3 regions of the Actinoplanes sp. NPDC024001 genome follow, and region 2 is predicted to be linked to each of the others. Evidence: riboswitches for the same ligand, from Rfam matches in the RefSeq annotation. Region 2 holds a riboswitch; each other region holds the start of a gene.
The links. A riboswitch is a leader RNA that binds a small molecule or an ion and turns the genes downstream of it on or off. The one in region 2 is predicted to bind cyclic di-AMP.

Region 1 (9,761 bases), on a different contig from region 2:
CCCGATGGCGAACCATCGAAGCCACTCGCAGAGTCAGTACCCGATCGCCGACCGTCGTGGGATCGGGATCACAGTCGATCGGGGAGGTTGGCGGTGTCCACCGTCGCGCTCAAAGACGTCACGAAGATCTGGCCAGATGGCACGTTTGCCGTCGACAACCTCAGCCTGGAGGTCCAGGACGGGGAGTTCATGGTCCTGCTCGGCCCCTCCGGCTGCGGCAAGTCGACCGTGCTCCGCATGATCGCCGGCCTCGAGGATCCCACCGAGGGTGAGATCCTTCTGAACGGCGAGCCGGTCCTCGAGCTGCCCCCGCGCGACCGCAGTATCGCGATGGTGTTTCAGGACTTCGCGCTCTATCCGCACATGACCGTCGCGGAGAACATCGGCTTCCCCCTGAAACTCTCCGGCGTCGAGCCGGCGCCGCGCCAGGACCGGGTCGGTGCCGTCGCCGGCGCGCTCGGCATCGGCGAGGTGCTCGCCCGGCGTCCCAGCCAGCTCTCCGGCGGTCAGCGCCAGCGGGTCGCCATGGGCCGCGCCATCGTCCGCCGCCCCGGCCTCTTCCTGATGGACGAGCCGCTCTCCAACCTGGACAGCGGACTGCGCGCCGAGCTGCGCGCCGAGATCACCAGCATGACCCGCGAGCTCGGCGTGACGACCATGTACGTCACCCACGACCAGGCCGAGGCGCTGACCATGGCGGACCGCGTGGCGATCATGCGCAAGGGCGTGCTGCAGGACGTCGGCACGCCCACCGACGTCTACCGGCGCCCGGCCACCCTCTACGTGGCCGCCTTCCTCGGCTCGCCGAAGATGAACCTGCTCGAGGCCTCGGTCTACGTGCACCTGGATCAGTACATCGCGCTGAGCTTCGGCGAGCAGACCCTCTACATGCCGTGGAACGACCCGCGGGCGCGGGCGGTGGCGCGGTACCACGGCGAGCGGATCGTGGTCGGGATCCGGGCCGAGGCGCTGACCCCGGTGACGCCGCAGACGCCAGGACACATCTTCCAGGGCCGGATCCGCTACCTGGAGCACCACGGCCACGAGTCGGTCGCGTACCTGGACATCGGGGCCACGGCGATCGTGGTGGACGAGATGAGCGGCCCGGTCCAGGACCAGCCGCCCGCCGAGAGCGCGCTCAAGCGGATCGGTGGCGCGCTGCAGCGGCTGACCCGGCCGGCGCCCCCGGAGCGACCACGCGAGCCACGGTCCCGCGATCGGGTGAGTGTGCTGAACGACCCCGGCCGGCACGCCCGCAAGCCGGCCGAGCTGGCCGTGCGGCTGGCGCCGTACCCGCAGGTGTCGTCCGGCCACCCGCTGGCGATCTCGGTGCAGATGGACGCAGTGCACTTCTTCGACGAGCGAGGTGATCGCATCGATGTGGGCTGGCGGTAGCCGATCCGGCCGGCGGTGGACCGGCGGGGAGAGATGCGCCACGTACGGGCGGGTTAACCGATGCCTCCCGCCACCGGTCGGCCACAGCGCGTAGGCTGCACGACGGTGGAGGACAGGATCGGACACAGCGTTCGCTCGGCTCCTGGTAGGGAGCCGAGGGTGGATGCCGCCCCTCCACCGGTGGATCCGGTGCTCCTCGACCGCTCCTTCGGCCATGACGACATCACCGTCCTGCGCCACGAGGTCGCCGAGCATCTCGCCGCGGTCGGCCTCGGCAGCGACCGGCGGCACGGATATCTGCTCGCCGTCAACGAAGTGATCACCAACGTGGTGCTGCACGCCGGCGGCGCCGGCCGGCTCGTGCTGCGGATCGAGGACGGTTCGCTGTGGTGTGTGGTGACCGACTCCGGTCCCGGCATTCCCGGCAACTATCTGAGCGATCTGCGGGCGCCGGAGGCGTACGAGGTGGGTGGCCGCGGATTGTGGCTGGCGCACCAGTTGTGCGACGAGGTGACGACCGCAACCGGTCCGATAGGTACCTCGATCGGATTGCGTATGTCTTTGGATGTCGTGCCGGATTCCCGGTGAAACAGCAGGTTGAACGACCTGTGAACCATCGCGGAAATGTGAAGGCGCCCTTCCGCTCTCGTCATCCTTCCCGTCCGGCTACATTGGGCGCGTGCTCGGACTTCCTTCGCAGGTGACCGCTTGCCTTTTCGATCTTGATGGGGTGCTGACGCAAACCGCGTTGGTGCACAGTGCCGCGTGGAAACAGACGTTCGATTCGTTCTTGGAATCGTGGTCCGCGCGTCAGGGCACCCCGTTCGTCCCCTTCGACATCGGCATCGACTACCACCGGTATGTGGACGGTCGGCAGCGTGCCGACGGCGTCCGGACCTTCCTCGCCTCCCGCGGCATCACCCTGCCCGAGGGAGACCCCGACGACGGCCCCGACCGGGAGACCGTCAACGGCGTCGGCAACCGCAAGAACGAGCTGGTGCTGCAGAAGATCGCAGAGGGTGCCGTCCAGGTCTACCCCGGATCGGTGGAGTACCTGAAGGCGGCCAAGGCCGCCGGCCTGCGCCGCGCCGTCGTGTCGGCGAGCGCCAACTGCAAAGACGTCCTGGAGGCGGCCGGCATCGCCGACCTGCTGGAGGCCCGCGTGGACGGTGTCGTCGCGCGCGAGCTCGGCCTGCCCGGCAAGCCTGCTCCCGACACGTTTCTGTACGGGGCTAAGCTACTCGATCTCGCCCCGGAGAACTGTGCCGTGTTCGAGGACGCCCAGGCCGGCGTGGCGGCCGGAAAGGCGGGCGGCTTCGGCATCGTCATCGGGGTGGACCGGGTCGGTCAGGCGGAGGCGCTCCGGCAACACGGCGCCGACATCGTGGTGACGGACCTGTCCGAGCTCCTCCCTCAATAAGACCTCCTCTTCTCAGTACCGAGAGGCACGACCGTGATCCGTGAACGGGCCTACCCCGTCGACCCTTGGCACATCCGGGAGACCCGGCTCGACCTGGACCTGCTGGCCCAGTCAGAGTCGGTGTTCGCGCTCTCCAACGGCCACATCGGGATACGCGGGAACCTGGACGAGGGCGAGCCGCACGGCCTGCCGGGCAGCTACCTCAACTCGTTCTACGAGCTGCGGCCGTTGCCGCACGCCGAGGCGGGGTACGGCTTCCCGGAGTCCGGCCAGACCATGGTCAACGTCACCAACGCCAAGCTGATGCGCCTGCTCGTCGACGACGAGCCGTTCGACGTGCGCTACGGCGAGCTGCGGTCCCACGAGCGGTGCCTGGACCTGCGGGCGGGCACCCTGGAGCGGATCGTCGAGTGGGTGTCCCCGTCGGGCCAGGGCGTCCGGGTGCGCACCGTGCGGCTGGTCTCGTTCACCCAGCGCGCGGTGGTCGCCTTCCTCTACGAGGTGGAACCGCTGGACGCCCCGGCCCGGCTGATCCTGCAGTCCGAGCTGGTCGCCAACGAGCAGCTGCCGCCGATGAGCAAGGACCCGCGGGTGGCCGCGGTTCTGGACCGGCCGCTGCAGGCCGAGGAGATGATGGAGCAGCCGGCCGGCGGCATCCTGGTGCACCGCACCAAGGCCAGCGACCTGCGGATGGCCGCGGCCATGGAGCACCTGGTGGAGACGCCGGGCCGGCACGCCATCACCACCGAGGGCCACCCGGACTGGCTGCGCACCACGGTCGCCTGCCGGCTCGAGCCCGGCCAGAAGCTGCGGGTGGTCAAGCTCGCGGCGTACGGGTGGTCCAGCATGCGCTCGCTGCCCGCGGTGCGGGACCAGGTCGGCGCGGCTCTCGCCAGCGCCCGCCTGGACGGCTGGGACGGCCTGGTCGAGCAGCAGAAGGAATACCTGGACGCGTTCTGGGACCACTCCGACGTCCGGGTCGACGGCGACCCCGAGGTGCAGCAGGCGGTCCGCTTCGGCCTCTTCCACACCCTGCAGGCCGGCGCCCGGGCCGAGAAGCGCCCGATCGGTTCCAAGGGCCTCACCGGGCCCGGCTACGACGGCCACACCTTCTGGGACGCCGAGACGTTCGTCCTGCCCGCTCTGACGTACACCCAGCCGTCCGCGGCGGCCGACGTGCTGCGCTGGCGGCACTCGACCCTGGACCTGGCCCGGGAGCGGGCCCAGACGCTCGGCCTGCAGGGCGCTGCCTTCCCGTGGCGGACCATCCGCGGCCAGGAGTGCTCCGGCTACTGGCCGGCGGGCACGGCCGGGTTCCACATCGGCGCCGACATCGCCGACGCGGTCCGCCGTTACGTCCAGGCCACCGGCGACTACGACTTCGAGCGTGAGGTCGGCCTGGAGCTGCTGGTGGAGACCGCCCGGCTGTGGCGCTCGCTGGGTCACCACGACCGGCACGGGCGTTTCCACATCGACGGCGTCACCGGCCCGGACGAGTACACCGCCGTGGTGAACGACAACATCTACACCAATCTGATGGCGCAGCAGAACCTGATGACCGCGGTCGAGGCGTGCAAGCGGCATCCGGACCTGGCCCGCCGGTTCGGGGTGGACGACGAGGAGGCGGCGTCCTGGCGGGACGCGGCGGCCGCCGTGCACATCCCGTACGACAAGGAGCTGGGCGTCCACCAGCAGTGCGAGGGCTTCACCCGGCTGCAGGAGTGGGACTTCGAGGGCACCCCGCCGGAGGGTTACCCGCTGCTGCTGAACTACCCGTACTTCGACCTGTACCGCAAGCAGGTGATCAAGCAGGCCGACCTGGTCATGGCCATGTACATCCGCGGTGACGCGTTCACGCCGGAGGAGAAGGCGCGCAACTTCGCCTACTACGACGCGCGGACCGTACGGGACTCGTCGCTCTCGGCCTGCATCCAGGCCGTGCTGGCCGCCGAGACCGGGCACCTGGAGCTGGCCCACGACTACCTGGGCGAGGCCGCCCTGATGGACCTGCACGACCTGCACCGCAACGCCCGGGACGGCGTGCACGTGGCGTCGCTGGCCGGGTCCTGGATCGCACTGGTCGCCGGCCTCGGTGGCATGCGTGACTTCAACGGCCAGCTCAGCTTCGCTCCGCGCCTGCCCAGCCGGATCAACAACCTGGAGTTCTCGCTGCTCTGGCGTGGCCTGCGGCTGCGGGTGAACGTGACCTCCGAGGAGGTCACCTACTCGCTGCGCAACGGTGGCGGCTCGGCCCGGCTCACCCTGCTGCACCACGGCAAGGAGATCGAGGTCACCCAGGTGCGCCCGGTGACCATGGCGATCCCGCCGGCGCTGCCGGTGGGCGCCGCGCCGTCGCAGCCGGCCGGCCGGGCGCCGGTGCGCCGGGCCGTGCACTAGAAGCGCCCAGACGCGAGAACGGCCCCCGCCCTGCAGGGCGGGGGCCGTTCTCGTAGGTCGGGGTTGCTGTTGCTAGAGCATCGAGACGTGCACGTGGTCAGTGTGGTCACTGACCCCGCTGTACGAGCGCCATTCGCCCGTGGCGGCGAACCAGATCTGCTTGTACCAGATCACGTAGTAGATGCCGAGTTCGTCGGCGTTGCGCACCAGGAAGGCCGTCAGGTTGTTGCCGTACTTCATCTCGTCGGTGCTGTCCGCCGAGGAGAAGCCGCTCTTCTGCAGCGACCAGTCGCAGGCCCGGCCCTTGGGATGCTCGAACGGCCCGCCGTTGCGGTGACAGCCCACGAAGCGTTTGAAGCCCGCCTTGCGCACTTCCTTGTACATGTGCAGGGTGCGCTTGGTCACACAGCCGCTGGTGGTCTCGTCCTTCTCCGTGCAGCCCTCGGGGGAGAACCCGCCGTTGCTGTTGCGCGGAGCCGGGTCCGCTTCCTTCGACTTGGCGTCGACCAGGCCCTCGTTGATGGTCCGGTTGAGGCCGGTCGAGCCACCCAGCAGGTCGATCTGCTTGTTGGCCGCGGCCTTCTGCTTGGTCAGCGCGGTCAGCTGCTGCTGCTCGTTCTTGACCTCGGCGTCGAGCGCGGCTTTCTTCTCGCTGACCGTGGCGATCGCCTGGTTCAGCTCGCGCAGCTTGCCGTCGTGCAGGCGGTTGATCTCCTCCAGCGAGATCGCCTTGCTCATGAAGTCGGACGACGTGCTGGCGTTGAGCAGGAAGCCGACGGCGCTGAGGTCGCCGGTCTGGTACTGCTGCGCGGCGATCTTGTTGACCTCGGGAATGAGGACGTCGCGCCGGGCTTCGGCAGCCGCCAGCTCGCTGGTCAGCTTCTTCTGGTTCTTCCGGGACGCGGTGACGGCGGCCTTGGCGTTGACGAAGCGTCGGTTGGTCGACTCCATCAGGTCCGACATCAGGGCGTCGTCCTCGTCCTCAGCACTCGGCGAGCTACCGCCCGGCGCTGCGGTCGCCATTGTGGCGGGAGCCACAAACAACGCAACTGCCATGAGCGGTGCCAGGGCTAACGTCAGCCACCGGCGGGGACTTGCGGTCATCAAGCAACAGTTCCTTCCTAGTCACCGCCGACCGAGTTAGCTGACGGGTTCGGGACGGAAGCAATCCCTACCGCATTACGCGGATTCACCCCAGTGACCTGGTTCCCCGGCTCACCTTTCGGCGATTGGGCGGCGGCCTGCCGGCAACTCGGGGGCGGTGCCGTCCTGGCAGGACCGGCGGCCAGTTTACCCGAGATATCGCCGCGCATCAGGACCCACGGAACCGCCAAAAGTGTTACCGGACAACGACATTGCGTAATCAGGTCACCAGCCGTGTGCAGGCAATTGCCGTGCGTACGAGAACTGTCGATCTGTCGATGCAGTCGGTATGGTCGATCCGGTTCCCGACCGGGGACCGCCGCCTAATCGCCCGTTGCGGCGAGCCGGGGAACCATATTTCCTCCGGGGTGAATCCGCGAATGCGGTAGGGATTTCCTTCGTCCCGAACCCGTCAGCTAACCCGGCCGGCGGCCGACGGAAGGAAATGCCTGTGCAGGATCTGACTGCGCGGCGATTAGCAGCGGTGATGGCGCTGCTCATCGCCGTGTGCGGGTTGGCCGTCGCCCCGACGCCGGCCACCGCGGCCCCCCGCCCCCTCGCCGCCCCCGGCGACAACGGTGACGACGGTGAGGGCGGTTCCAAGTCCCTCGTCACCCAACTGGAAGAGGCCTCCCGAGGTTTCGTGGAGGCCAAGGCCAAGTTGAAGAAGTCCAAGCAGCAGCAGGCCGACCTGGCCGCGGAGCTCAAGCGGCTGGACGCCGCGCTGGGCCCGCAGCAGGCGGCCCTGGACGAGCTCGCGAAGCAGGCGTACACCACCGGCCGGGTCGGCCCGATGTCCGCCCTGATCACCGCGAACACGACCGACACCTTCCTGGACCGGGCCGAGACGCTGGCCACCGTGGCGGCTCAGCAGAACGAGGCGATCGCCGACCTCAAGGCCACCCGGGACGCCCAGCAAAAAGCCAAGATCGCCATTGACGCGGCCATCCGTGACGAGCAGAAGCAGGTCAACGTGATGGCCAAGCGGAAGGCTCAGGCCGAGACCGCGCTCAAGGAGGCGAACCAGGGCGAGGACGCCGACCAGCCCGGTGACAACGACAGCGGCGGCAGCTCCGGCGGCGGCTCCAGCGGCGGCGGCAGCGCGTCGGCCGACCCGGCGCCGGGCGGCAGTGGCTGCACCGAGGACGACCCGACCACCGGTGGCTGCCTCAGCCCGCGCATGCTGCACGCGTACCAGGAGGCGCGCGAGGACGGGTTCACCCGGTTCACGCGCTGCTTCCGCGAGCAGAACAGCGGTGAGCACCCGAAGGGCCGGGCGTGCGACTTCTCCTCCGAGAAGAACACCTTCGGCGGCGACGCCACCGGCGGTGACAAGACGTACGGCGACAACCTGGCGAAGTACTTCATCAACAACGCCGACGAGCTGCAGGTGCTCTACGTGATCTGGTACCGCCGGATCTGGCTGCCGAGCAGTGGCTGGAAGTCCTACAGCGGGGCGGGTGGCGACCCGTCCAGCGACCACACCAACCACGTGCATCTCTCGGTCAACTGACGCGGCCGGGGCGGGGGTACGGGACCTACTTGCGCATGTAGGTCTCGTACTCCCGCATCACGTCCTCGGTCGCGCCGTCGGCCCGGATCTGCCCCGACTCGAGCCAGATGCAGCGGTCGCAGGTGTCCCGGATCGACTGCTCGCTGTGGCTCACCAGGAAGACCGTGCCGGCCTCGGCACGAAGCTCCCGCACCCGCTGCTCGCTGCGCCGGCGGAACTTGGCGTCACCGGTGGCCAGCGCCTCGTCGATGAGCAGGACGTCGTGCTGCTTGGCGGCGGCGATCGAGAAGCGCAGCCGGGCGGCCATGCCGGAGGAGTACGTCCGCATCGGCAGCGAGGAGAAGTCGCCCCGCTCGTTGATGCCGGAGAACTCGATGATGTCGTCCTTCTTCGCCTTCACCTCGGCCGGTGACATGCCCATCGCGAGGCAGCCCAGCTCGACGTTGCGCTCACCGGGCAGCTCGTTCATCAGGGCCGCGTTCACACCCAGCAGCGAGGGCTGCCCGGCGGCGTAGATCTTGCCGCGGGCGACCGGCAGCAGGCCGGCCACCGCGCGTAGCAGCGTGGACTTGCCGGAGCCGTTGCTGCCGATCAGACCGATCGCCTCACCCCGGTACGCCACGAAGCTCACGCCCTTGACGGCGTGCACCTCCCGTACGGTAGCGGCCCTGGTGTTGGTGACCAGCCGCTTGAGGCTGACCAGCGGGCTGTTGTTGCCGGGCGCCGCGGAGCTGTGCACCTTGTAGATGACATGGGCGTTGTCCGCGATGACGGTGGGGATGCGCTCGCTGTCAGCCACGGCCGTAGCCCTTCTCTCCGCGCCAGAAGTACACGTAGCCACCCAGGCCGACGACGAGGGTCCAGACGACCGCCTGGATCCACAGCAGGGTCGGCGAGCCGGCCAGCGGGACGTCCTCCATCAGCGAGTGCCGGGTCAGCTCGATGAAGATGAGCAGTGGGTTCGCCTCGACCACGGCGAGCGGCCAGCCGCTGAGGTGGTTCTCGAACAGGGTCACCGGGTAGAGCACGGCCGACCCGTAGAGCCAGAACCGCATGATGAACGGCGTCAGCTGCTTGATGTCGCGGACCTTGGACCCGAGCCGCGCCATGAACAGCGCCAGGCCGGTGTTGAAGACCGAGTGCAGCAGCGCCACCGGGATGATCAGGAGCCACTGCACGGTGATCGGCTCGCCGGTGAGCAGCATGATGCCCATCAGGACGAACAGGGCAACGACGTAGTTACGGATCTCCACCAGGGCGACCGACAGCGGCAGGCTGCCCCGCGGGAAGTGCAGGGCGCGGATCAGCCCGAGGTTGCCGGTGATCGCGTTGATGCCGGACTGCACCACCGACTGGGTGAAGCCGAAGACGAACACGCCGGCACAGAGGTACGCGATGAAGTTCGACACCCCGTTCCGGCCGCCCAGGATCACGCCGAAGATCACGTAGTACACGGCGGCGTTGATGATCGGAGTGAGGACCTGCCACACCATGCCGAGCTTGGTGTTGCCCAGCGCCGAGGTCATCTTGGCGCTGGCGTGCGCCTGGATGAAGTGCCGGTACGACCACAGATCGCGCGTGTACTCGAGGAGGCTGGGTAGCCGTCCTGAAGCGCTCAGACCGTGCCGTCGGGCCATCTCCTTGAGAGAGAGCCCGGCGCCGGGGTCGGCGACCGCCGTCTCTGGCATGGGGTGGTGCTCCGATCTTGTCGGCCCGTAGGAGGCAGCGGGTTCCGGTGACTTGCGCGAGAACACAGCTAGCAGCATGACAGGCACCCGCCGACATCGATGAAACGGGTTCGTATCGACGTGGCTGTTGACGGTACTTGACCAAACGGCGGAACGCAACCGTTACGTCGTACCGTTATAGTGACCGTGTGGCGACAGTAAAGCG
Region 2 (9,761 bases):
AGGCAGCCGCACCTGCCGCTGCCGGCCGGCCGGGTGATCGCAATCGTGCCGTTCTACAACGGCGACGCCCAGCTCCTGCACGACTCGATCCGGTCGCTGCTCAACGGCAGTGTCGTCCCGGACGTGATCCACGTGGTGGACGACGGGTCCGCCTCCGCGCCGCCGGTGTTCGACCACCCGCGAGTGGTGTGGCACCGCCAGGCCAACGCGGGCAAGCATCACGCGCAGGCCCGCGCCCTCCGCGCCGAACTCTCCGACGGTCTTCCGTTCGACTACGTGGTGACCGTCGACGACGACTCGGTCGTCGACCGCTACGCGGTGGAACGGTTGCTGCGCCGCATGTCGGACCCGCGGATCAACGGTGCGACCGGTGTCGTCTACGCCATCAACCGGGCGAAGAGCATCATCACCAAGGTCACCGACCTGCACTACGTGCACTCCTGCCTGATCGTGCGGCAGGGCCTGTCCGCCAAGGGCGACGTGTTCACCACCTCCGGCGCGCTCGCCGTCTACCGGGCCCAGGTGTGGCTCGACAACATCGACGAGTACCTGGAGCGCGGCAACGCGGACGACCGGCACCTGGCGCACATCTGCCAGCGCACCGGACTGACCGCGGCGGTTCCGGACGCCTTCGTCTACACCCACGCCCCCGACAATGCGCCCGACCTGTTCCGTCAGCGCATCCGCTGGGCCCGTGACTACTACCGGATGCTCGCCCTGGACCTGCGCTACCTGCAGGGCTGGTCGCTGTGGATGCGCGGCACCGACTTCGCGCTGATGTGCCTGGCCCCGGTGCTGGCGCTGACCGCGCTGATGGTGTTCCCGTTCGCCCAGTGGCGGGTGCCGGTCGCCGGTGTGGCCCTGTGGGTCTTCTTCCTCTACACCCAGACCTTCGCCTACGTGCTGGAGCGGCGCGGGGTGGCGCTGCGGCACCGCCTGTGGGCCTGGCTCGCCTACACGCCGGTCCTCTACTTTTTGCAGATCGCCCTGATCGGACCGGCGATGCTGGTCGCGCTGATCAACCTGCGGCACCCGTCGTGGCAGACCCGGAACGCCAAGGAATCCATCAAGGCCAAGATCGGCGGCGGTCGCTCGCGCTGGCTGGACCTTCTCCGTACGGTGGCGATCTTCCGCGTGGTGACCTTCCACGCGACCGGCTGGGGCTGGCTGTCGTACCTGTTCCCCAGCATGGGCATCATGTTCGGCCTTGCCGGCTCGCTCATGGCCAGGTCGCTGACGAAGGTCGGGGACCGGGCCGAGCTGGCCGTCTGGTCCCGCGTGAAGCGGCTCCTGCCGGCCGTGTGGCTGCTCGGCGCGCTACTCATCCCCACGATGCTGTTCATGGGCTGGGACGGTGACGACGCCCGGCCGTTCAACGAGGCCGCCGTCATCGCGTGGATCTTCCCGCTCTCCGACCCGCCCGGGAACGACTGGGCCGCCCCGATGACGGGTGTGCTGTGGTACATCCGTACCTATCTCTGGTTGGTCCTGCTCTCGCCGGCGTTGTGGGCCTCGTTCCGGCGGTGGCCGGTGGCCACCACCGTGCTGCCGCTCGGGCTGATCGCGGTGGCGCCGCTGGTGGCGCCGGTCTCCACCTGGGGATCGGACATCCTCACCTCGCTCGGCACCTACACGCCCTGCTGGGTGCTCGGCTTCTGGCATGCCACCGGCCGGCTCCGCTCGGCGCCGTTCCTGAAGATCCTCAGCTTCGCGGTGGTCTGCGCGGGCATCTCGTTCACGTGGACCCGGTTCTATCCGCCGGAGCAGGGATCGCTCCAGGAGAGCCCGCTCGGCCAGGCGCTGTGGTCGGCCGCGTTCATCCTGCTCCTGCTGCGCTACGAGCCGAAGCTCGACTGGCTGCGCAAGCTGAAGCCGCTGGACTGGCTGGTCTCGAAGATGAACAGCCGCGCCGTCACGATCTACCTCTGGCACCAGTTGGCGATCATCTCCACGGCGCCGCTGCTGGCCGCGTCGGGCGTCTTCGAGCACGGGCCGGTGGCGTCCTGGTCGCTGAAGATGGCGATGGTCTGGGCCGGCGTGATCCTGGCGTGCTTCCTGTTCGGCCGGGTCGAGGACCTGACCAGCCCGACGAAGCGGGACGCGCACGCGAGCGCGGATCTGGGACGGACGCATCCCGAGGTGGCCCACGCGATCACCCCGCGGCCGGAACCCGGCCAGACAGCGGTGATCCAGCTGGCGCCGCCGCGCGCGGCCGGTGCGGTGGCGCACGTGCAGACCCAGCGGATCCGTCGGCCCGGCTACCCGCCGGCTCACCCCGTCGCCCATCAGAGGCAACCGGGCCGGTCGCAGCCGGCCAGGACGATGGCGGGCGACCGCGGGTGGTGGACACCCTGACGTGCCGGTGAGGCCCTGCCCCGTGTGGAGCAGGGCCTCATCGCCCCCGCGTGAAGCGACATCGTATACGATTTCGCGCAGGCGGGCCGCGCATCCATGGCTTTGGATGGCATCCTCCCGCCATGATTTCTCGCTGGAAGTACACCGCCGCCGCCGCGGCAGCCCTCCTCTGCGTGACCCTCACGCCGACCGCCGCCAACGCCGACGACTACCGCTACGACGGCGAATGGCCTGATCAGGCCGGCTGCACCAACATCCGGACGCTGCGCGAACGCACCCTGCTCACCCCCGCCGGCAGCGGCCAGATCGGCCGGCTCGTCGCCCGCGTCCAACTCCGCTACAGCGCCACCTGCCGTACGGTCTGGGCGCGAGTCCTCTACTACGGCAACGAGGCGCCCCCGTGGGGGCGGGTGGAGCGCGTCAACGACGGCAAGGCCTACCTGTGCGACCACACCGGCTGGAGCGACGACCTCGGCGCCTACTACTGCCTGTCACCGATGCTCAACGACGCCAACATGAGGTCGTGGGTGTGGGGCGAGGCCATCATGGACCGCAAGAGGTATTCCGGCCAGACCGAAGCTGCTTGAGCCTGTTGGTGCAGGTGAATCGTGGTGCCCCCGGTAGGAATCGAACCTACGACACACGGTTTAGGAAACCGTTGCTCTATCCCCTGAGCTACGAGGGCGCGAAGGGCATGCTACCCGACTCACCATCGACCGGGGGTGACCACTGCCAGCCCGCAACGCCGGGTCTGTGACGAGGCTGATCTGCGCAGGCCCCGGCCGGCGGAAACCGCATCTCCGCAGGGCAGCCAAGGAGATCAGCCTGTCCTGATACGGCGCGATATCTCCTCGAGTGTTCTGCGCGCCTTTCTCGGCTCGTCAGCAAGGATGACCAATTCGCTCATGGCGAGCCGATACAACTCCGAGGCCTTGCGGCCCTCCGAGAAATGGGCGCAGTCCAGGTGCTCCTGGTAGACGACCTCGGAGTCCGCCAGCTGCAGGATGGAAAATGAGTCGCCCCTGAAGGCAAGGCCACCCGCACCTGGCATCAGCACCTGAATCTTGACGTTCGGGCGCTTGGAGGCCCAGATCAGAAAGTCGATTTGGTCCTGCATGACGCCACGATCGCCGAGCCCGTCGTCCAGGGCCGCATATTCGACGATCGCCCAGAGTTTGGGTGTCCCTCGCTGCAACAGCATCTGCTGCCGCCGCATGCGCACGTCGACCAGCCGGCACGCCTGCTCTTCGTCCCGATGGGCAGACCGGATCACCGCCTCCGCATACGGCCTGGACTGCAGCAGCCCGGGAACGAATCGTACTTCGTACGTCCAGATGTATTTCGCTGCCGACTCCAGGACCAGGTAGGAGCAGTACCATTCCGGGAGGTCGCTGCTGTAGGAATTCCACCACCGGGGTTCCCGCAGACGGTAGCTGCTCTCCAGGAAAGCAAGCCGGTCATTGTTGTCCGCTACCCCGTACAGGGTCAGGAGGCTGTCCAGATCGGACTACTTCTGGCCGACTCGCCCATTCTCCAGCCGGCTCACCTTTGACGCCGACGCTCCGATGTGCCGCGCTGCGGCCTCCTGGGTCAAGCCGCAGGACTCCCGCAGCGCACGAAGCTTCCGCCCGAGGATCTGGTAGGCGTCGCTCGGCCGCCCACTACTGTCCGGCGACGGCGTTGTGGATGGCACGTCATTCCCTCACGACGTCGGAATGAGAGACTGCGTTCAGCGCGCCACGCCCGAAGGGGCGGCTCGGGTCAGGTTGAGGCCCAGCCCAAGCGCGGTGTCGGTTTCTTCTTGTCAGGCACGCCGCGTATGGTGCCGAGGCTCCCGACGCAGGGCAAGGTCGATTGTCGGATCTTCTCGTCACCTAGGGCTTACGCCCGACACCGCAGTAGCCGTCCAAGGCGGAACGCACCGGACCAGGCCCCGGCCGCCAGTGCGGTATGGAAACCACACCGGGTTCCACCAGGTCAAGCCCGGTGAAATATCCGGTGATCTCCTCCGGGCTGCGCAGATGATAGGGATGACCGCTCTGATTGGCGATCCGCTGCCCCTCAATGATCGCCTTGCTGGTGTTGGTGCCATCGGAGACGGCAAGGAAGCTGCCAGAAGGCACCTCGTGGAGCAGATGATCGACGATGGAACGGGCCTGCGCATAGTCCGCGACATTGCCCAGGATGCCGAGCATGGTGATCCCGACAGGCTCGTCGAAGTTCAGGGTGCGGCCGGCCTCGGCCACGATCCTGGCCGGGTTCTCGACATCGGAGTCGACATAGTCGGTGGCGCCCTCGGGGCTACTGTCCAGAAGAGCTCGCGCGTGCGCGAGGACGAGCGGGTCGTTGTCGACGTAAACCACCTTTGAGGTGGGCGCCAGACGCTGCGCGACCTCGTGCGTATTGTTCGCGGTTGGCAAGCCGGTGCCGATGTCCAGGAACTGCCTGATCCCCGCCTCGACGAGATAGCCGACCGCGCGCACGAGGAACTTCCGCTGCTCCTGCGCGACCTCCACAATGGCCGGAAACGACTTTCGGACTTGATCGCCGACCATGCGATCGATTTCGAAGTTGTCCCGGCCGCCCAGAATGTAATTCCAGACTCGTGCACTGCTCGGCTTGGTCGTGTCGATGTTCGGCTTGGTCATCTACAACATCCTTCGCAGGAAGGCGAGACTGACATCGAACTGAAGAGGGATTCTACGGCCACCAGCTTCATGGGAACCAATCTGGTTGAGGGTCGGCGTCGGGCGACACTCGAACCCACCCACAACTGCGACCCTAGTCGCTTGCCCAGCTAGGCGCTAGCCCAGTGGCGGTGCCGTTTTCCAGGCCGGCAGTTTTCTTGATTCGCTCCAGAAAAGCTTGCCCTCCGTACCGAAATGTCAGTGGAAAGCGGCCCGGCAGTGCCGCAGGAAGGCGGCCAAGGCCGGGCTGCTGCGTTCCTGCCAGACCAGCGCGAGCAGCGCTGGGATCTCGATCCCATCGATCGGGATCGCCGTCAGCTCGGGGTAGGCGCCGGCCATCGATTCGCTGAGCACGGCGACGCCGAGGCCTCGCCGGGCGAGGCCGGCGACGGTGTCCGGCGAGGTCGCCACCAGGGCGACCGCCGGGCCGATGCCGAGCGCGGCGCGGGCCTGGTCGAGCACGTTGCGGATGCCGGTTCCCACCGGCAGCGAGATGATCGGGTACGCCGAGAGTGCGGTCACCGAGAGACGGCCACTATGGGCCAATTCGCTGTCGGACGGCGTCAGCGCCACCAGCCGCTCGCTGGCGATCACGTGAGTGGCCAGGTGTTCCGGTGGCTCGCCGGCCAGGCCGACCAGGGCCAGGTCGAGGCTGCCGGAGCGCACGCCGGCGACCAACTGGTCGGAGTTCGCCTCGACCAGCTCCAGCTCGATGTCGGGGTGCTCGCGGTGGAAGGCGGCGAGCGCGTCGAAGAGCGGCGCGACCTCGCATCCGATCACCATGCCGAGGGTGAGCCGACCGCGGATCAGGCCGTTCACGTCGTCGATCGCGTCGCGCAGGTCAGCGGTCGCATCGAGCGCCGCGCGGGCGTGGCGCAGGGCGGCCGAGCCGGCTTCGGTGAGCCGCGCGGTGCGCCCGGTCCGGTCGAACAGACGGGCGCCGAGCTCGTGCTCCAGCGCCTTGATCTGGGCGCTCACACCGGACTGGGTGATGTGCACTCGCTCGGCCGCGCGGGTGAAGTTGGCGGTCTCCGCGACCGCGACGAAGTACTCGAGCTGCCGCAGATCCATGACTGTCGATTGTAGTAGCCATGAGAACTATGCGTTGGACTTGTCATTCCCCTCACGGAAGGCTGGACGCATGACCGATCGAGAGAAGGCATTGCGACCCGAGGATCTGACCCGGCTGTTCGTCGAGCGCGCCAACGCCAAGGACGCCGAGGGGCTCGCCGAGCTCTACGAGGAGGAGGCGGTGATGGCCTTCCCACCGGGCAGCCAGACACGCGGGCGCAAGGCGATCCAGCAGCTCTGGGAGCAGTTGCTGCCCCAGATGCCGCAGTTCGAGCCGGAGCAGCCCCTGCCCACCCTGATGAGCGGCGACCTGGCACTGACCTCCACTCCGCCCAGGGACGGCTCGGGGGCACGTGCGCAGGTGGTGCGGCGTCAGCCCGACGGTTCCTGGCTGCGCGTGCTCGACCAGCCGGAGTTCGTCCGGCCGGATGTCCACTGAGGTCGGTTCCGGCCGTCCCGCGACGGGACGGCCGGAAACCCGTGTTCAGATCGCGAGTCGCTGACCTGCGTAAAGGCGGTGCGGGCTGGTCAGGATCCCGTCATTCGCCCGATAGAGGGCCTGCCACCCACCGCTCACGTCATAACGGTCGGCGATGCCCGCGAGGGTGTCCCCGGGGCGCACCACGTGCGTGCGAGACGCACTGTTCGTCACGCGTGGTGTGGCCTTGCGCTGGGTGGCCTTCGCGGTCGCGCTCGGCTTGTATGCGTTGCGCCTGCCGCAATGCGGCCAGGCACCGATTCCCTGCCCGCGGAGCACCCGCTCAGCGATCAGGATCTGTTCGGATTTGGTGGCCCGGTTGGCCGTGGTTGCGAACTTCGTGCCGCCGTAAGCACGCCACGTGCTGCGGCTGAACTGAAGGCCGCCGTAATAGCCGTTGCCGGTGTTGATGCGCCAATTGCCACCGGATTCGCATCGTGCGATGGCGTCCCAGTTCACGCTTGCAGCCTGGGCGGGCGCGGCAGGAGCGAGCAGTCCCACGGTGCCGGCGAGGCCGGCGGCGACCATGCCGAGTGCACGGTGGAACCGCTTGTTGATCTGAACCATGAGTTGTCCTCCACGCCTGCGAGGTCAGCTGTCGGGTTCGGGCAGAGGTGCCCGGCCGCCAGTGGCGGCTTCACCCCGAGGCGCCTGAGCGCCGAGGAACTTGTGGGTCCCCCGCTCCATGCCGTTGGGTTTCGATCCGTGGTCGGCGGCAGGACTCGGCGTTCCGGCCACGGAGTCCGCCATCGCGGACTGCCGACGGTGGTCACCGCCCGACGAGGCTGGCCATGCCTGAAAGCGGGACCGGTGACCTTGTTCCCACAAATTAGCCGCTTTGATCTTCCTTTGTGTGAATAACTCAGCAGATTTTCGTGCCATCACTACTGATCGGTAACGAGTGCTGCGGACCCTCCACCGAGGGGGCACAATCGGCAGCCATGAGCGATGGAGCGCGCGACTTGGACGTGATCGTCTACGGTGCCACGGGGTTCGTCGGTGTCCTGGTAGCACGGCATCTCGCCGGCCACGCACCGAAGGGCACCCGGATCGCACTGGCCGGGCGCTCAGCGGAGAAACTGGAATCCGTCCGTGCCCGGCTCGGCGTCGACTGGCCGATCATCGTTGCGGACGCGGCCGATGCAGCCGCGCTGGCCACGATGGCCGCTCGCACCCGCGTCGTCATCACCACGGTCGGTCCTTATGCGAAGTACGGCCGGGTTCTCGCGCGTGCGTGCGCCGAGGCCGGCACGGACTACGTGGATCTCACCGGTGAGGTCCTTTTCGCCCGGGACAGCATCGACGAGAACCACGAGATCGCCCGGCGCACCGGGGCACGAATCGTGCACTCCTGCGGGTTCGACTCGATTCCGTCCGACATCGGCGTCCACGTGCTGCATCAGCGCGTCCAGGCAGACGGTGCCGGCGAGCTCACCGACACCACGCTGGTGGTGACCTCCATGCGCGGCGGGATCAGCGGCGGGACGATCGACTCGATGCGCAACCAGGTCGACGTGATGAAGAAGGACCGCCGGTTGCGCAAGGTGGGCGCCAGTCCGTACTCGTTGAGTCCCGACCGCGCCGCCGAACCGGATCTCGGTCGCCAGCCGGACATGTTCACGCTCCCCGCTTCCGAAGTGGACCCGCGCCTGCGCGGCCACCTGGCCCCGTTCGTCATGGCGTCCTACAACACCCGGATTGTCCGGCGCAGCAACGCCCTGCGAGATTGGGCCTACGGTCGCCGCTTCCGCTACCGCGAGGCCATGAGTGTCGGCGCTTCCCCGCTCTCCCCGGTGCTGGCCCTCGGCACCAAGGTCGCGCTGAACGGCCTGGTCGTCGGGCTGGCGCTGCCGCCCACCCGCTTCTTGCTCGACAAGGTCCTGCCGAAACCGGGCACCGGCCCGAGCGAGAGCACGCAGCGCAACGGCCACTTCACCATGGACCTGTTCACCACCACCACGGAGGGCGCGCGCTACACCGCACGCTTCCGCGCCAAGGGCGACCCCGGCTATGCCGCCACCGCCGTCATGCTCGGCGAGTCCGCCCTGGCCCTGGCCTTCGACCGGGAGAAGCTGCCGCCGTCCGAGGGTGGCGTGCTCACCCCCGCCACCGGCATCGGCGACGCCCTGGTGGATCGGCTCCGCGCGGCCGGCATGGAGATCACCGCAAGCAAGCTCTGACGCGCGCCCGACCGGCTGTCATGCGAGGCGGCGGGCGATCAGGTCGAAGACGTGCCAGTGCTTCGGTCCGCTGAACGCCGGGCCGGGCGCGTCCTCCTCATGCCAGTGCTCGATCTCCCAACCGTCGGCGAGTGCGCGTGCCTCGGCACCGTCGAGGAACGTCATGGTGGGGTCGCCGGCCCAGGAGTCGTGCACGCCGAAGACGTTCACCGCTGCCCGGCCGCCGGGCCGGACAGCGGAGCGGATCACCGTCCACAGCTTCTCGAACGACGGGCGGGGCTGGAAAGGCAGGGCATAGCCGGCATAAACGAGGTCGGCGCCGGGCAACTCGGACACGTTCTCGAAGCCGCACGTCCGAACCGTCAGTGCGGGATGCCGCCCACCGACGGTCCGCAGCAGGCGGGCCTCGGTGCCCGGCTCGCTGTCGATCGCCAGGACATGCCAGCCGTCGTCAAGCAGCGCCCGCGTCTCCCGGCCGGCCCCGCAGCCGAGGTCGATCGCGGTGCGCCCGGCACCGGGTCCGGCCAGGCTCATGGCCCGCCGGCACAACTCCCGCACGGCGCGCGTGCTCTGGCGGGCGTTGTATCCGGCCCAATGTGCCGTGCTGTGACGATCCGACATGCCCCGATCATGCCTACCGGCGCGGTGCCCTTCAGCAGGCTGCGTGCCGCCCCTCGCCTGCCTGCCGAAGATCTGGCAAAGGCGGCAAAGCCTCCGGCATCCCCTCGAACCTCAGCAGCTCAAGACCGGTATCAGGGATCCGACCCGAGACGGCCAAGGAAATGTTCAGGCCTTCATATCGAGCGCTACTGGCACCAACCAGGTCCATACGGGCAGGATTCTGACGTGACCGCCAGTCCTCTGCCCTATCCGCTGAGGTTGACGGGAACCGGCATCGTCCTGCGTGAGTGGCGGCCCGACGATCTGGACGACCTGGTCGCTCTGCTGGACGAACCGGAGATCGCGCGCTGGACGCCGATGCCGTCACCG
Region 3 (9,761 bases), on a different contig from region 2:
TGTGCGTCAGGCCGCTGCGGCGGCCATGGCGTCGCGGCGCGAGGTGTAGCGCCAGCGCAGGACGATCGCGGTGGAGAGGGCGAAGCCGATCGCGGCGGGGGCCAGGGTGGCGGCGTTCATCTCACCGGGGGCGGCCACCGCGGCGCCGATCACCGCGTAGGTGACGGTGGACGGGATCGCGGCAATCGTGGTGCCGAGCAGGTAGCGCTTGCGGCAGACGCTGGTCGTGCCGTAGGCGTAGCCGACCAGGCCGAACGGGGCCAGCGGGAGGAACCGGACCAGCAGGACCGCGGCGAGGCCCCGGCGGTTCAGCCAGCCGTCGAGGCGAGCCAGGCGGCTGCCGGCGCGGGCCTGCAGGGCGCCGCGGCCGGCCCAGCGGCCCGCGTAGTAGGTGGCGGTCGCCGCGATGATCGCGGCGGCCAGCGCGGCGAGCGCGCCCGTGGCCGCGCCGAGAAGCAGACCGCAGAGCAGCGTGATCGCCGTCCGCGGGACCAGAACGGAGAGCAGCAGGCCACCGACCACCGCGACCGCGGCCGGCGCGCCCGGGCCGAGGGTGTCGACGCTGTTGCCGATCTCCCGCAGCGGGAGCGTGGTGGCGGCCACCGCGAGGGCGCCCACCACGACGCCGAGCGTGCCGAACCGGACGAGACGGCGCTTCCAGCCCGACGGGGCAGCCTGCGCAACGGCCTGAGGGTCCGCGGAGTCAACGCCCCGCGGGGCGATCAGGATGTCGGTCATGCAGGCATACCGCCCCAACGCTCGTCGGTCAAAGACAGGTCATACAGTGCCGGCCGCAGCCAGCCGTTCACCCCGCAGCCGGTCGGCCCAGCTGTCGTCCAGGGGCGCAAGCCTATCCGCGCCGGTGGACCAACGCAGTAGCAGATCGGCTATCGCTGGGTTGCGAGCGAGCGCCGGTCCGTGCGAGTAGGTTCCCAGGATTTTCCCAGCCCAGGCCCCCTCGGTCTGGCCGTCGTTGCCGACGCCCGCGGTCACGCGCGCCAGCGGCGCGGCGTGCGCGCCCAGGTGGGTACGCCCGCCGTGGTTCTCGAATCCGGTCAGCGGCGGCAGGCCGAGCCGGGGGTCGACGTCGCCCCGCAACTCGCCGACCGCACGGGTGACGCCGCGGTCCGAGGAGAGGTCCAGCAGTCCCAGTCCCGCGCACTTCGCTCCCTTGGCGAAAAACGAGTGACCGAGCAACTGGTAACCGGCACAGATGGCAAGAACCGACGCGCCCTGGTTCACCGCGCGGTGCAGACCACCGTCGGTGATCAGCCGCTGCGACGCGAGCGCCTGCGGGCCGTCCTCGCCGCCGCCGATCAGGTAGATGTCGGCCGTCGACGGCATCTGCTGGTCGGAACGGACCTCGTAGGTCTCGACCGGGATGCCACGGGCGGCCGCCCGGTGCGCCAGGATCAGCAGGTTGCCCCGGTCGCCGTACGTCGACAGAAGATCGGGGTAGATCCACACGATCCGCAGGGCCTCAGTTGACACGGTCCAACTCCGCTCGGATGTCCTGGAACGCCGTGTAGTTGGCGATCACTTCGAGGCGGCCGGGCGGTACCGCCCGCAGCGCCTCGTCGAAACTGAGTACGTGCCGGAACGGCACCTGGTTCACCTGGAGCCGGACGGCCAGGTCGTAGGCCCGGTCCCCGGTGATCAGAACCGGACGGGTGCGCAGCGGCGAGAAATCGACGTCCCACAGCCACGACGTGTCCAGGCCGTCGGGGTCCCGCGCGTTGATGGAGAGCAGCGTAGGGGCCATGTCGGCCATGTCGAACGCCTCCAGCCAGCTGGCCGGGTTCTTGGCCAGCAGCAGGCGGATGTTGCGGCCGTCCCGGTCCACCTGGGCGTAGCGGCCGGCGATCGACGTCACCCGGGAGAGGCGGGGGAGCGCCTCTATCGGGCGGACTCCGAACTCGGCGGCGACCGCGAGCGCGGTGGCCGCGTTACCGATGTTGACCCGTCCCGGAAGCTGGAGCTTGACCAGGTGCCAGTCGCCGCGCGGGTCGATCACGCCCTCGTCCTCGACCACCCAGTTCGGGCGGGGACGGCGCAGCGGGCAGCCGGTGCACCACCACTCGCCGCCGGAGCGCTCGATCGGGTGGCCGCTCTCCGGGCAGACGAACGAGTCGTCGAGCCAGCGCTGGCCGGCGCTGAACCAGGTCACCTGCGGGCTGCTGCTGGCGGCCCAGACCACCATCGGGTCGTCCGAGTTCGCCACCACCCGGATCTCGGGGTGGCCGGCGAGCGTGGTCTTCCACAGCTGCGCCATCATCGCCACCTCCTTCGCCCGGTCGAGCTGGTCGCGGGAGAGGTTGAGCAGCGCCACCACCTTGGGCCGGGTGGAGTCGATCACCTGGGCCAGGTAGTGCTCGTCGACCTCGAGCACGGCGAACGGAGTGTGACCTTCCTTCGCCAGCGCCGAGGTGTGGCCGGTCGGCATGTTCGCGCCGAACGAGTTGGTGGCGACCCGGCCGAGCACGCCGACCGCGGCGGCGGTGAGCCGGGTGGTCGTGGTCTTGCCGTTGGTGCCGGAGACGAGCGCCACAGCCCGGCCGGACGAGAGGTGGGCCAGCAGATCCGGGTCGATCTTGAGGCCGATCCAGCCGCCGATCACCGAGCCGTCGCCGCGTCCTGCTGCCCTGGAGAGCGCTGCCGCGGTCTTCGACGCGGTGGTCGCGACCTTGGCGATGAGAGGCATCTTCCCGTCCGTCACGCCAGCGAGGGTACCGGACGCAATTGTTACGTCGAGTTGCCAGACCATCAAGATCAGCACACGGCCGCATTGTCCCCGGTCCGGGCGTTTCCGGCGAGGAACCGGGGTTGCGCCGGACTTTTTCTGTGTTCTGGTTCACCCGTAACCCTAGACGCTGCGTGTTTGGCTCATCGCTTTGCGTCGCGGCATTTGTCTCGCTGAGCTAACAAACTGGACAGTCCCCAGTGTGCCAATTACGTAGCGTGATTGTCCCCACGCTGACGATCAAGCCGGAATTCAGGTAGCAAGGTTCCGCCGGCAGCAAACGCTCGCCGGTCGCGACGAACCGGTTCACGCCGAGCCCTGCCCCGGACCGGACGACGCGACCGCCTTAAGCACCGAAAGACACAAGGCATCAGGGGGCAGGGACGGGGGACCCATTACCGGTCCGTCCCGCACCGCAGCAGTCAGGCGGCGCATTCGGGACAACCTTGGGGTGAAGCCGCTCCGGCGGCCGGGCAACCTTCCCGCCCGAACCCGACAGCTAACCTCGCAGGCGTGCCGGAGGGAATTCTCTACCGTGCACGAACACAGTTCGCGCCGGGGCCGTCGCATGTCCGTCGGTACCGGCACTGTCGCACTGTCTCTGGGTCTCTGCCTCTGCGCCGGCCAGCTGGTCGCCGCATCGCCCGCCGCGGCGTCGACGCCGACCAGCGTCGTCCCGGTCGCCGCCAGCTCGGCGGCAGCGAAGGTCAAGCCCAAGCTGAGCGCCTCGCTCAGCACCCGGAAGCTCTCCAAGGGCTCCACCCTCAAGGTCACCGCCAAGGTCATCAACCCGCGTACGGGCAAGGTCGCCAAGGGCACCGTACGGCTCCAGAGCTGGAGCAAGGGCGCGTGGCGGACCGTCGACAAGGCCACCGTCAAGAGTGGTGCGGTCAGCCTCACCATGAGGCCCAGCACGGCGGTGACCATCCGGACCTACTTCAGTGGCACCGGCTACAGCCCGGTCTCCACCAAGAAGGTCAAGGTCTCGGTCCGGCCCGGCGGCGCCGCGGTCCTCGCCGAGGCCAAGAAGCACACCGGGGCGCTGTACCTGTTCGGTGCGGCCGGCCCCAAGCGGTTCGACTGCTCCGGCTTCACGAAGTACGTCTACAAGAAGGCGGTCGGCAAGAGCCTTCCGCACAAGGCGAACTCGCAGCAGAAGTACGGCAAGGCCGTCTCCAAGGGCAACAAGCAGATCGGCGACCTGATCGTCTTCCGCAAGGGTTCGTACGGGTACCACGCCGGCATCTACGCCGGTAACGGCTACATCTACGACTCCCCGCACAGTGGTGCGCGGGTCGGCAAGCACAAGATGTGGAGCAAGAACTACGTGGTGCGCCGTCTCGTTGCGTGAGCGGTGCGCGGTCCCGCGGCTGGTTCAGCGTGCGGGACAGTAGTAAGTAAGGAAGAGGAACTACGCCTGTGGGGCACGACCCGGTTCGGGTCGTGCCCCACAGGCGTTCCCGGGGTTGATCCGTCGTCGCTTGTTCCGGCCGGGCCGCTGTCCCTCTGCTGAGCGCTGCCGGCCAGCCGCGTCGCGGCTCCGCCCGCCGCCGGGGTGGGCGGCGGCGCCGTCCAGGAGCAGATCCGCAAGGACGCCCGACCGCGGACCCCGCTCCGGGCTCCTGCCATCACATCGGCTGCCGGTCACCCGATCACCTTCCCCGCTCCTCTTACCTCTTACCGCCGCCTCGCTCGCGTCCCCGCGACCATCTACGACCACCTGCCTTCCCCCTGCCTCCGGCCGACAGCAGCACCGCTCCGAGCAACGGTGGATCCCGCTTGGCTGACAGCCAGCGTCGTCTCCGGCCGGCCGAGGCAACTCTCAGGCGCAGCCGGGCGGACCGGCTGGCGGTCAGCGTCGTTTCCGGCTGGCCGGGGCGACTCTTGGGCGCGGCTGGGTGGGCCGGCGGGATTGTCAAGATAACGGTGTAACTCGATCTATATGGGTTAGTTGCGGCCTGCGGTGAGGCGGCCGTCGAAGGCGAGGTCGAAGGCGTTGAGGGCGGGTTTCCAACGGGTGATCCAGCGGCGGCGGCCGGCGCCGGTCGGGTCCAAGGCCATCACGGCGAGGTAGACGCATTTCAACGCGGCCTGTTCGTTCGGGAAGTGCCCGCGGGCCCGCACGGCCCGCCGGATCCGGGCGTTCACGCTCTCGATCGCGTTCGTCGAGCAGACGACTTTGCGGATCTCGGTGTCGAAGGCCAGGAACGGCACGAACTCGGCCCAGGCGTTCTCCCACAGCCTGACGATCGCCGGATACTTCTCGCCCCAGACCTCGGCGAACTCCAGAAACCGCTGTTCGGCAGCGGCCTCGGTGGGTGCGGTGTAGATCGGCTTCAACGCCTTGGCGATCGCGTCCCGGTGCTGACGCGACGCGTATTTGAACGAGTTCCTGAGCAGGTGCACCACGCAGGTTTGCACCACCGTCCGTGGCCAGACGGTGTTGATCGCATCGGGCAGGCCGGTCAGGCCGTCGCAGACAGCCATCAGCACGTCCTCGGCGCCGCGGTTCTTCAACTCGGTGCACACGCTCAGCCAGAACTTGGCGCCCTCACCGCCGTCGCCGGCCCACAACCCGAGGATGTCGCGGGTGCCTTCGGCGGTCACGGCCAGGGCCACGTAGATCGGCCGGTTGGCGACCTTGCCGTCACGGACCTTGACGTTGATCGCGTCCAGGAACACCACCGGATACACGCGGTCCAGGGGCCGGTTCTGCCACTCGGCCATGCCGTCCATCACCTTGTCGGTGATCGTGGAGATCGTCTGCCGCGACACCTCGGCGCCATACACCTCGGCCAGATGCGCGCTGATCTCCCCGGTCGTCAGACCCTTCGCCGACAGCGACAGCACCATGTCCTCGACACCGGTCAGCCGGCGCTGCCGCTTGCGGACGATCTGCGGCTCGAACGAGCCGTCCCGGTCGCGGGGCACGGTGATCTCGACCGGGCCGACATCGGTCAGCACCGTCTTGGCCCGCACACCGTTACGCGAGTTCCCGCCGTCCTTGCCGGCCGGATCGTGTTTGTCATAGCCGAGGTGATCGGTGATCTCCCCGTCCAGGGCGGCCTCGATCACCCGTTTGGTCAGGTGCTGCAGCAGACCGCCTTCGCCGGTCAGCTGCAAGCCCGCAGCGCGGGCCTGCTCCACCAGCCGGCCGACCAACTCGGCGTCCACACCCTCCGGCGCCGCCGGATCCTTCTTCTTGGCCACCGCCGAAGTATCCACGGCGGCATCGATCGTCATGGTCATCAGGTGTCTCCTTGATCAGGAGTTACACCGTTATTCGTACAGTCCCGGGCCGGCTGGCGGTCAGTGTCGTTTCCGGCTGGCCGGGGCGACTCTTGGGCGCGGCTGGGTGGGCCGGCTGGCGGTCAGTGTCGTTTCCGGCTGGCCGGGGCGACTCTTGGGCGCGGCTGGGTGGGCCGGCTGGCGGTCAGCGTCGTCTCAGGCCGGCCGGGGCAACTCTCAGGCGCGGCCGGGTGGACCGGCTGGCGGGCTGACGGTCAGTGTCGGTTCGGATTGGCCGAAGCTAGTCCCGGGTGCAGCTGGAGGAATCGGCTGGCCGCCAGGGCTGTCTGCAGGCGTTCGAACAGCGCTGAGAGCCAGCTGACCAAGATCGGCATGCGCTCACGAGCGGGCGCTCCCCGGCAGTATCGGCGAGCGTCCTTGTCGCTGGCGATCATTCCTTCCACAGGCTGAGGGTGCGATCATGCCGCCTGCTCCGGGGCCGGCGGGCACCTGCCGAACCACCATGAGCGGCACCTAGGGAGTTGATCTCGACACTCGGCGAACGGCTGGGCGCGCTCGGCCGTCGGTGAGGCGGGTATTGAGCTGCTGGTTGGGTGGGTGAGCGACGGCTGGGTGTGCTCGGCCGTCGGCGAGGTAGGTGTTGGGGCGCTGGTTGGAGGTGGGGGCGACGGCCGGGCCTGATCGGCCGTCGGCGAGGCACCTGACGGAAGCGGGGTTCGGCCGGCTGGTGGTTGCGTGGCCGGGGGCGAGAGAACAGGCGTAAGCGTCGGCCGGGTTGTGGCAGGCGCGCGCGGTGCGCTGTGGGCGGGCTCGTTGGTTTGGGCGATCGGCTGAGCGAGGGGCGATGGTGGTCCCTGCCGTGCGGTGCCTCCGTGGGGGGAGGTGCGGGCCCTCCATGCCGGGAAGACGTGTGGTGCCTCCTGTTAGGGAAGCGCTGTACCTTCCTGCCGGAAGAGCGGGCTGTGCCTTCCTGCCGGAAGAGCGGGCTGTGCCTTCCTGCGGGGAAGAGCGGGCTGTGCCTTCCTGCGGGGAAGAGCGGGCTGTGCCTTCCTGCGGGGAAGAGCGGGCTGTGCCTTCCTGCGGGGAAGAGCGAGCGGTGCCTTCCTGGAGGGAAGAGCGGGCTGTGCCTTCCTGCCGGGGAGAGCTGAGCGGACAGGAGAGAGGCGGGCGCGCGGCCGACGCGCAACAGGACAGCGTCACTCGCTGCAGCGCTCCACTTTCCTCCCCCGGAGCGCTCCACTTCCCTCCCCGCAAGCGCGCGAACGGCTGTGAGCAGCCTCGGAACGGGGACATTTCCGCCCGGCCGAGCTCGATGTCGGAAACCGGACCGGGTCGATCATGGCTGGGCCCTCCACTCAGCGCCACCCTCCGTGAACTGCGGTTTCGTGCGCGAAAACGGCTCGTGAGCGGGCCCATTCGGGTTGCAGGTGGAGGGAAGTGGAGTAGAGTGGGGCTCAGTGGCAGGACCGAGGAATTTTGCACCGAAGCCTGCCGGCCCGAGTTGAGAGGCGGACCGACTCCACCGCGAAGGAGCGGACGCCACGGCAAGGGGGGAAGGGCCGATGTTCCTCGGCACGCACACCCCGCGCCTGGACGAGAAGGGCCGGCTGATCCTTCCGGCGAAGTTCCGTGATGAGCTGGCGGGAGGTGTCGTGATCACGAAGGGGCAGGAGCGCTGTCTTTACGTGTTCCCGATGCCGGAGTTCCAGCGCATCGCCGGTCAGCTGCGCGAGGCGCCGGTGACGAACAAGGCCGCCCGGGCTTACGGCCGGGTGTTCTTCGCCAGCGCGCACGACGAGGTGCCCGACAAGCAGGGCCGGGTGACGATCCCGGCGCACCTGCGGGAGTACGCGAGTCTCGGGCGCGACCTCGTCGTGATCGGGGCCAGCACACGGGTCGAGATCTGGGACAAGCAGTCCTGGGACGACTACCTCTCGGCGAGCGAGGAAGAGTTCGCCGACATCGAGGAGGGGGTGCTGCCCGGCGGACTGTAAGGCGTGGCACTCGGTGGGCCGCTGGAAATCCGGCCCGGACGCCACTGCCGCCGTACTGCGAGATCTCCAGCCGCTCCCGCTCCTGGCGCCTCTTCCCCGGCGCCAGGCGCGTGTCCGGGGCCGGGTGACACCGGCACGGGACATGAGCGGATGGGGATCTGGCGGTACGGATGGGCGACCGGGCCGGAACGGCAACTGTAGAACCGGGTGAAACGCGGGCGGGTAAGGCAATGGGGGTCGACATGGGGGAGCCGCGGGGCGTACACGTTCCGGTGCTGCTCGAGCGGTGCCTCGAGCTGCTCGCTCCCGCGCTGGAGCTGCCGGGCGCCGTCCATGTCGATTTCACGCTGGGTCTCGGCGGGCACGCCGAGGCGGTGCTCGAGCGTCACCCTGACGTGATCCTGATCGGACTCGACCGGGACACCGAGGCTCTCGCACACGCACGCCGCAGGCTGGAGCGCTTCGCCGGCCGTACGCATCTGGTCCACGCCGTCTACCACGAGCTGCCGCGGGTTCTCGACGAGCTGGAGATCCCGGCGATCCACAGCGGACTGTTCGATCTCGGGGTTTCCTCGCTGCAGTTGGACGAGGCGGATCGCGGGTTCGCCTACGCACAGGACGCTCCGCTGGACATGCGGATGGACCAGTCGCGCGGGATGACCGCCGAGGAGATCGTCAACACGTACGAGCCGGGCGAGCTGGTGCGGGTGCTCCGGCAGTACGGCGAGGAGAAGTTCGCGCCCCGGATCGTCTCGGCGATCGTGCGGGAGCGGGCGAAGGCCCGGATCACCTCGACGGCCCGGCTCGCCGAGCTGGTGAAGGACGCGATCCCGGCCGCCGCGCGCCGAACGGGTGGAAATCCCGCAAAAAGGACTTTTCAGGCACTACGTATTGAGGTGAACGGCGAGCTCGACGTCCTCGAGTCGGCGGTTCCTCATGCTTTGGACGCGTTGGCGCCCAAGGGGCGTCTTGTGGTGATGAGTTATCAATCACTGGAGGACAGGATCGTCAAGCGCGCACTCACCGCGAGGTCGCGCAGCACCGGGCCGATCGACCTGCCGGTCGAGCTTCCCGGGACCGGTCCGACGCTGCGGCTGCTGACCAGGGGGTCGGAGCCGCCCAGCGAGGAGGAGGTGGCGGCGAACCCGAGGGCGGCCTCGGTCAAGCTGCGCGCCGTGGAACGGATCGACGAGCAGGAGCAGGGACGTAGGCACAACCAGGCACCGGGGACCGGCCGCGAACGGCCCCGGATGGCCGGGCCGGCCCGCGGTCGGAAACCCGAGTAACCCGGGGAGACAACGCGCGGGAGACGAGGGCGGTTACGCCCGGGGGCGAAACAGAGGGGGAGGGACGAGCATGAGCGAGCGGGACGACGCGCCGCGGTCGGGGGGCCGGTCGGCGCAGTCGCGCACCACGGCGGGACGGCGTGACCGTGAGGACAGCCGCGATGCGGCGACCCGGGGAACTGGCGTCCGGGGGGTGCGCCAGTTCTCCGTTCGGTCCGACACGCGCCGGTCCGGGATCCAGGACGGCAAGCTCGGACCGGACAAGCCGGGCACGCCCGGCAACCAGACGACAACCAGCCGGGGTACGCGGGGCAGCGCGCCCGCGAGCCAGGCGTCGGCCGGCCGGGGTACGCGCGGCGGAGCGTCCGGGAGCCAGGCGTCGGCGGGCCGGGGTACGCGCGGCGGGGCGCTCGGCGGGGGCAGGCAGGGCGCGTCCGGGAGCCAGGTGACGGCGGGCCGGGGTACGCGGGGCGTGCTCGGCTCGGGCAAGCA

Region 1: another riboswitch for cyclic di-AMP. It lies ahead of AB0F81_RS23865 (hypothetical protein); the one in region 2 lies ahead of AB0F81_RS19020 (transglycosylase family protein).
Region 3: another riboswitch for cyclic di-AMP. It lies ahead of AB0F81_RS28730 (C40 family peptidase); the one in region 2 lies ahead of AB0F81_RS19020 (transglycosylase family protein).

The regions. Positions count from the first base shown of each region.
Region 1 covers NZ_JBEZZB010000061.1:33,305-43,065, reverse strand. Annotated here, with positions in the region: gene AB0F81_RS23890 (ABC transporter ATP-binding protein) at 94-1,395, shown strand; gene AB0F81_RS23885 (ATP-binding protein) at 1,555-1,983, shown strand; gene AB0F81_RS23880 (beta-phosphoglucomutase family hydrolase) at 2,075-2,815, shown strand; gene AB0F81_RS23875 (glycoside hydrolase family 65 protein) at 2,849-5,212, shown strand; gene AB0F81_RS23870 (hypothetical protein) at 5,285-6,316, opposite strand; cyclic di-AMP (ydaO/yuaA leader) riboswitch at 6,325-6,458, opposite strand; cyclic di-AMP (ydaO/yuaA leader) riboswitch at 6,666-6,802, shown strand; gene AB0F81_RS23865 (hypothetical protein) at 6,801-7,868, shown strand; gene AB0F81_RS23860 (ABC transporter ATP-binding protein) at 7,894-8,667, opposite strand; gene AB0F81_RS23855 (ABC transporter permease) at 8,660-9,556, opposite strand; gene AB0F81_RS23850 (TetR/AcrR family transcriptional regulator) at 9,745-9,761, shown strand, end outside.
Region 2 covers NZ_JBEZZB010000044.1:11,985-21,745, reverse strand. Annotated here, with positions in the region: gene AB0F81_RS19060 (acyltransferase family protein) at 1-2,355, shown strand, start outside; gene AB0F81_RS19055 (DUF2690 domain-containing protein) at 2,478-2,942, shown strand; tRNA gene AB0F81_RS19050 (tRNA-Arg) at 2,965-3,040, opposite strand; gene AB0F81_RS19045 (DUF5753 domain-containing protein) at 3,176-3,712, opposite strand; gene AB0F81_RS19040 (helix-turn-helix transcriptional regulator) at 3,863-4,048, opposite strand; gene AB0F81_RS19035 (SAM-dependent methyltransferase) at 4,230-5,003, opposite strand; gene AB0F81_RS19030 (LysR family transcriptional regulator) at 5,241-6,113, opposite strand; gene AB0F81_RS19025 (nuclear transport factor 2 family protein) at 6,205-6,552, shown strand; gene AB0F81_RS19020 (transglycosylase family protein) at 6,598-7,158, opposite strand; cyclic di-AMP (ydaO/yuaA leader) riboswitch at 7,157-7,305, opposite strand; gene AB0F81_RS19015 (saccharopine dehydrogenase NADP-binding domain-containing protein) at 7,533-8,771, shown strand; gene AB0F81_RS19010 (class I SAM-dependent methyltransferase) at 8,790-9,392, opposite strand; gene AB0F81_RS19005 (GNAT family N-acetyltransferase) at 9,618-9,761, shown strand, end outside.
Region 3 covers NZ_JBEZZB010000082.1:21,376-31,136, reverse strand. Annotated here, with positions in the region: gene AB0F81_RS28745 (VTT domain-containing protein) at 7-738, opposite strand; gene AB0F81_RS28740 (glutamine amidotransferase) at 778-1,491, opposite strand; gene AB0F81_RS28735 (MurT ligase domain-containing protein) at 1,481-2,701, opposite strand; cyclic di-AMP (ydaO/yuaA leader) riboswitch at 3,082-3,269, shown strand; gene AB0F81_RS28730 (C40 family peptidase) at 3,309-4,091, shown strand; gene AB0F81_RS28725 (IS256 family transposase) at 4,688-5,950, opposite strand; gene mraZ (division/cell wall cluster transcriptional repressor MraZ) at 7,552-7,983, shown strand; gene rsmH (16S rRNA (cytosine(1402)-N(4))-methyltransferase RsmH) at 8,214-9,269, shown strand; gene AB0F81_RS28710 (hypothetical protein) at 9,463-9,761, shown strand, end outside.